Linked DNA regions of Spartinivicinus marinus. The protein of the gene in region 1 interacts with the protein of each later gene in a pairwise test. Links are inferred from orthologs where the notes say so. Each region holds a gene or a part of one and is shown on either strand. Other genes may lie near its edges. The genes, in order: ftsH and hflK.

Region 1 (3,300 bases):
GGGGATAAAGGCAAAGTTGTCGCTTCTGATATTTTGCCAATGGACCCTATTGCTGATGTTAGCTTTGTTCAAGGTGACTTTACTGAGGAGGCCGTTTTAAAAGAAATTTTGGCTTCAATTGGTGCTGATAGAGTAGACCTTGTAATTTCTGATATGGCCCCCAATATGAGTGGTATGAAGGCCGTTGATCAGCCTAAAGCTATGTATTTGGCTGAACTAGCACTGGACTTGTCCTTGCAAGTGCTGAAACCGAAGGGGTGTTTTTTAACGAAAGTATTCCAAGGTGAAGGATTTGATCAATATTTTAAGGCGATGCGAGAGGTTTTTGCTTCAGTGGTAACTCGAAAACCACAAGCATCAAGATCGCGTTCACGTGAAGTTTATCTGCTTGGAAAGGGGTTTAAAGGTTAATCAGCTTCGGTAATAGAGTTAATAGCGCTAAACTATAGATGAGAAACTGTTTCAAGTAATGGATCTGTAGTAAGGTATAGCACCATAAACTTTGGCTAGTGCTATTGTTTAGCATGCTCGTGGAACGATTGTAAAATACTGTGCAGCTTTAAAGAAACGTTAAGTAAGTATACAGCCAACTTCTTTATCTTAGCCGCATAATTACAAACAGACCGAGTGACTGTTAGGCTTGTTCGCTCGAAGAGGGTAGCCCGTTGAATGATATGGCAAAGAATTTAGTTTTATGGCTAATAATCGCGTTGGTATTGCTGACAGTATTTAAAAACTTCGGCAACATGCAGTCATCAACCAAAGAGCTGACCTATACACAGTTTGTCAATTTGGTAGAAAATAAACAGGTTAGTAAGGTCGTTATTGATGGTTTTACAGTAACGGGTATATTGAACGGTAGTGAACGTTTTGAGACTAACCTTCCTCCCACTATTCAAGATAACAAGTTAATGGATGATTTGTTGTCTAATCAGGTTGAAGTAGTAGCCAAACCATTAGAAAAGCAAAGTATTTGGACTCAGCTGCTAGTTGCTAGCTTCCCAATTTTAGTCATCATTGCTGTATTCATGTTTTTCATGCGTCAGATGCAAGGTGGTTCGGGAGGTCGTGGTGGCCCAATGAGTTTTGGTAAAAGCAAGGCCCGCTTGCTTGGTGAAGATCAGATTAAAACTACCTTTGCTGATGTAGCTGGTGTTGATGAAGCCAAAGATGATGTTCAAGAACTGGTAGAGTTCTTGCGTGATCCAGGTAAGTTCAAGCGCTTAGGTGGTCGTATACCTCGTGGCGTATTAATGGTTGGCTCACCAGGTACTGGTAAAACACTCTTGGCTAAAGCTATTGCAGGTGAAGCAAAAGTACCATTCTTTACTATTTCTGGCTCTGACTTTGTCGAAATGTTTGTTGGTGTCGGTGCTTCGCGGGTTCGGGATATGTTTGACCAGGCTAAGAAGCAATCACCCTGTATTATCTTTATTGATGAAATTGATGCAGTTGGTCGTCATCGTGGTGCTGGTCTTGGTGGTGGTCACGATGAGAGAGAGCAAACCCTTAACCAATTGCTGGTGGAAATGGATGGCTTTGAAGGTAATGAAGGTGTGATTGTCATTGCCGCAACAAACCGTCCAGATGTGCTTGATCCCGCGCTATTAAGGCCCGGTCGTTTTGATCGCCAAGTAGTTGTGCCGTTGCCAGATATTCGTGGTCGTGAGCAAATTTTGAAGGTGCATATGCGGAAAGTACCTTTAGCAGATGATGTTAATCCATCGATTATTGCTCGTGGTACTCCTGGATTTTCCGGAGCTGACTTGGCCAACCTGGTTAATGAAGCGGCTTTATTTGCTGCAAGAGCAAACAATCGCACTGTTTCAATGAAAGAATTTGAACTGGCTAAAGATAAAATTATGATGGGTGCTGAGCGCAAGTCCATGGTGATGAGCGAGAAAGAAAAGCTAAATACTGCTTATCATGAAGCTGGTCACGCGATTGTTGGGCGCTTGGTACCTGAGCATGACCCTGTTTATAAAGTGACTATTATTCCAAGAGGTAGAGCGTTGGGCGTTACCATGTTCTTGCCTGAGGAAGATCGTTACAGTCAAAGTAAGCAAGCACTAACTAGTCAGATATGTAGCTTATTTGGTGGGCGAATTGCTGAAGAGATGACGCTTGGTGCAAACGGTGTTACTACCGGTGCATCCAATGATATCCAGCGTGCAACTCAAATTGCTCGCAACATGGTCGCAAAGTGGGGCTTGTCTGAGAAGCTGGGTCCTTTGATGTATGATGAAGATGAAGGCGAAGTCTTTTTGGGGCGTAGCCAGGGAGGCTCACGCTTGAATGTATCGCCTCAAACTGCACGTATTATTGATGAAGAAGTGCGCTCTTTGATTGATGAGTGCTATGCGACAGCAGAAAAAATCCTAAAGGAAAACAGAGATAAACTGGATTTAATGGCTGAAGCATTGATGCAGTATGAGACTATTGATACTCAGCAAATTGATGACATCATGGCTGGCAAAAAACCTCGCCCCCCAGCCGGCTGGCATGATGGAGATTCATCGGGAGGAGGTGCTGTGACTGATCTTGATAAAAAGCCTCAAGATAAAGAAACAAAAGCACCAGACCCTTCTATAGGTGGACCCGCTGGCGAGCATTAATGCTCGCCTTTGCTTTTTACTTTGAGCCCTCCTTTCTAAGTAACAAATAAACTTCTGAAATCACACCATGACTCAGCTATTAGCTTGTGGTAATCGCTTTCTTGATTTGAGCCACCCTCATGTAATGGGGGTTCTCAATGTAACACCAGACTCCTTTTATGATGGAGGTTCCTATAAATACCTGGATCAGGCCTTGGCTCAAGCTGAGAAAATGGTAAAAGAGGGGGCTAGCATCATTGATGTTGGAGGGGAATCAACTCGACCTGGTGCAAAGCCAGTTAGTGTTGCTGAAGAGTTGGATCGAGTTATTCCTGTTGTCGAGAAAATTACCCAGCAGCTTGATGTGGTTGTGTCAGTAGATACAAGTACCCCAGTCGTAATTACTGAAGCAGAGAATAAAGGGGCTGGTTTGATAAATGATGTGAGGGCTTTGCAGTGTGATGGCGCTTTACAGGCTGCAGCTAATACCAGTCTGCCAATTTGCTTGATGCACATGCAGGGTGAGCCAGGCAGTATGCAGGAAAATCCCTACTACTCCTCTGTGGTTGATGATGTAAAACAGTTTTTGCTTACTCGGATCAAAGCTTGTGAGGCAATTGGAATTAGTCGGTCACGATTAATTCTTGATCCGGGTTTTGGCTTTGGAAAAACTGTAGAGCATAACTTTAATTTGGCGAAGCATTTA
Region 2 (3,294 bases), 380 kb from region 1 along the record:
TAGTAAGAGGTTGGACTCACTTAGAAAGACAGAAAGGTGGGATCGGTTTACGTGGGCCTGGTGAAACTCAGTTAGAAACAGACCGACGCTTGCTTCGTGCACGAATTAAGTCAATTACTAAACGCTTGGAAAAAGTGCGAAAACAGCGTGACCAAGGGCGTCGAGCCCGCAAGCGGGCAGAAGTGCCAAGTATCTCCTTTGTAGGTTATACCAACGCTGGTAAATCAACGCTATTTAATTATTTAACGGCAGCTGATGTCTATGCTGCTGATCAGTTATTTGCCACATTGGACCCAACCCTAAGAAGAATAAAAGTACCAGATTTAGGTCCAGTTGTTTTGGCTGATACTGTGGGCTTTATTCGGCATTTGCCGCATAAGCTGGTAGAGGCTTTTAGGGCAACTCTTGAAGAAACGGTAATGGCTGATCTGTTGGTTCATGTCGTTGATATCAGTGACCCAAACTATCAAGACAATATTGAGCAAGTGGAAGCCGTCCTAAAAGAAATTGGTGCCAATGAGTTGCCTAGTCTTCAGGTATACAACAAGATAGACCAATTGTCTGATGTACAGCCACGAGTCGATTATAATGAACAGGGAGTGCCCACCCGGGTTTGGTTGTCTGCTCAACAAGGTAATGGCACTGAGTTATTAGTTAAGGCCATTGCTGAGCATATGGGGGATCAATTAATTCAGCAAACCATTACTTTAACCCCTCAGCAAAGTCGGTTAAGAGCACAGTTTTATGAGTTGGGAGTGGTGCAGTCTGAGTCAATAGATGCAGCTGGCAATACGCTGGTAAAAATCAGAATGCCAAAGCAGGACTACGATAGGTTGTTAGGTCGTTCTGGGTTAAAACCAGAGGCTTTATTGTCAGTAACCCATTAATAAGGGTACGGGTTGAAGGCAGCAACTGTCGCTCTTACAATGCACAGTCGTAGATTTATCCGAATTAACTAGTATCATAGCCATAACAACAACTTTGTTAAGGAGCACCTTCTAATATAGCGAATGTGTTATTGGGAAGTGCACCTATCAGCTTACTAATCCAACACTGGTGTAATGGAGAAGTTTATGGCCTGGAATGAACCGGGTGGTAACGGAAATGATAAAGATCCCTGGGGCAACGGGGGGAATCGTGGCAATAATAACCAAGGTCCTCCTGATCTGGATGAAGCTTTCCGTAAATTAAATGAAAAAATTGGCAGCCTGTTCGGTGGCAAAGGTGGTGGCCAAGGCGGCAGATCATCTGGCTCTGCTGCGGGTGGTATTTTCCCAATCGCTTTTGTTTTGCTTGCCGTCTTATATTTTTGGAGTGCTGCATTTACTGTGGATGAAAAGGAGCAAGTAGTTGTCTTGCGGTTTGGTGAGTATAAAGAAACCGTAGGGCCAGGCTTGCACTTTTACTTCCCTCCAATTGACTCGAAATTTCAGGAAAATGTAACTGAGCTGCGAACTTACAATGTAAGGCAGAAGATGTTGACTGAAGATGAAAATATCGTCGAAGTCTCTTTGTCGGTTCAATACAATGTTTCCAACCTGAAAAACTATGTGCTGGAAATTGCTGATCCAATCAGTACGCTGGAACAGGCAACTCAAAGTGCCTTACGTCATGTGGTAGGTACTTCAAAAATGCACTCAGTATTAACAGAAGGCCGTAGTATTATTTCTGCTGAAGTGGCTGAAAGACTTCAGGCTTATGTTAATGACTATAAATCGGGCCTTTACATTAGCAAAATCAACGTAGAAAGCACTCAGCCACCAAGAGAAGTGCAAGCTGCTTTTGATGATGTGATTCGTGCTAGGGAAGACCGTGAGCGGGTGCAAAATAAGGCAATTGCTTACCGTAATGCGATTCTTCCTCAGGCAAAAGGTAAAAGTAAGCGGATAACAGAAGAGGCTCAGGCCTATAAAGCTGAAATAACGGCGAAGGCTAATGGTGAAACTTCTCGCTTTAAGCAGGTGCTAGTTGAGTATAAAAAAGCACCAGAAATTACCCGTAGTCGAATGTATATAGAAACGATTCAAGATGTACTAGGTGAAACCAATAAAGTGATTGTTGATGTGGAAGGTGGTAATAACCTGATGTATTTACCGCTAGACAAACTCATGGGAGCTAACCCAACGGCACCTACCTCTCTAACTGGTCAGCCTGTTCTTACTCAGCAAGAGATGGATGCAATAGCTGATAAAGTAGCTGGACAACTACGTAAGCGTACTTCTTCAAATCGAACTGGTGGGAGGGTTGCAAGATGACAGGTAAAAGCTTAGCAACCATTATTATTGCCTTAGCTATTGTTATTGTTGGCTGGGAATCAGCTTATATTGTCAGCGAGCGTGAGCGGGCAGTGGTGCTACGGTTTGGTCAGGTTAAAAACCCTGATGTGCCAGCAGGCCTCCACTTTAAAGCGCCATTTATTGACAAGGTGAAACTCTTTGATGGCCGGTTACTAACGTTAGATGCAGCTCAAGAACGCTTTTTTACTCAGGAAAAAAAGGCGCTAGTTGTTGACTCTTTTGTAAAGTGGCGAATAGCTGATGTACAGCGTTTTTATACAGCAACATCAGGCAACATTATTCAAGCCAATCGGCTACTGTCACAGCTAATTGAATCAGGCTTGCGTAACTTGATTGCCCAGTGTGAGCTAAAAGAAGTTGTGTCAGGTAAGTCTAACATTAAGAAACGTTCTCGCTTTAAGTGTGCGCAGGAAACGCTGGTGCTAGATGATAGTGCAGTTCAGCTTGCTGCTGGTGTTGAAATAGCAAAAACGGCTGTACAGAAAGCAGCAGCTAAAGCTGCAGCAAGTGCCGCAGAAGAAGAGCCTGAAGACCTGCGTGACAAGCTGATTTTCAGCATTAAAAAAAGCTTGAATGAACAAGTGCAAATTAAAGAAAAGTATGGCATTGAAATTGTGGATGTGCGCTTTAAGCGAATTGATTTGCCAGAACAGGTGAGTGATTCAGTCTATGAAAGGATGATTACTGAGCGGGAAAAAGAGGCTCAGGAAATTCGTTCATTTGGTAAGCAAAAAGCAGAAGAAATTCGTGCTGAAGCGGATCGTGAGCGTCGTGAACTGTTAGCGAAAGCCTATCAGATTGCTGAACAATTACGAGGTGAAGGTGACCAGGAAGCAGCGGCTGTTTATGCAGAAGCTTATGGCAGTGACCAAGAGTTTTATAACTTTTACCGTAGTTTACAAGCTTACCGTCAGGCCTTTAAGCAGCAAGGCGATATTATGGTGTTAAAGCCTGAAAGTGATTTCTTTAAATATTTGAAAACACCTCATGCAATAAC

What was found.
Region 2: the proteins of ftsH (region 1) and hflK interact in binary tests that used the Escherichia coli proteins (3 or more experiments, as listed by UniProt). The link is inferred for Spartinivicinus marinus from one-to-one orthologs.

Annotation. Positions count from the first base shown.
Region 1 is NZ_JAPJZK010000001.1:3,804,827-3,808,126, forward strand. Bases 169-3,144 are described here. They hold ftsH (ATP-dependent zinc metalloprotease FtsH), read left to right. Parts: upstream 169-674; coding sequence 675-2,615; downstream 2,616-3,144. Other genes in these bases: rlmE (23S rRNA (uridine(2552)-2'-O)-methyltransferase RlmE), read left to right, coding at 169-411; folP (dihydropteroate synthase), read left to right, coding at 2,683-3,144. Also shown: more of rlmE, read left to right, coding at 1-168; more of folP, read left to right, coding at 3,145-3,300. UniProt on the Escherichia coli protein: Acts as a processive, ATP-dependent zinc metallopeptidase for both cytoplasmic and membrane proteins. Plays a role in the quality control of integral membrane proteins.
Region 2 is NZ_JAPJZK010000001.1:3,427,354-3,430,647, forward strand. Bases 195-3,164 are described here. They hold hflK (FtsH protease activity modulator HflK), read left to right. Parts: upstream 195-1,073; coding sequence 1,074-2,255; downstream 2,256-3,164. Other genes in these bases: hflX (ribosome rescue GTPase HflX), read left to right, coding at 195-887; hflC (protease modulator HflC), read left to right, coding at 2,252-3,164. In the rest of the region: more of hflX, read left to right, coding at 1-194; more of hflC, read left to right, coding at 3,165-3,294.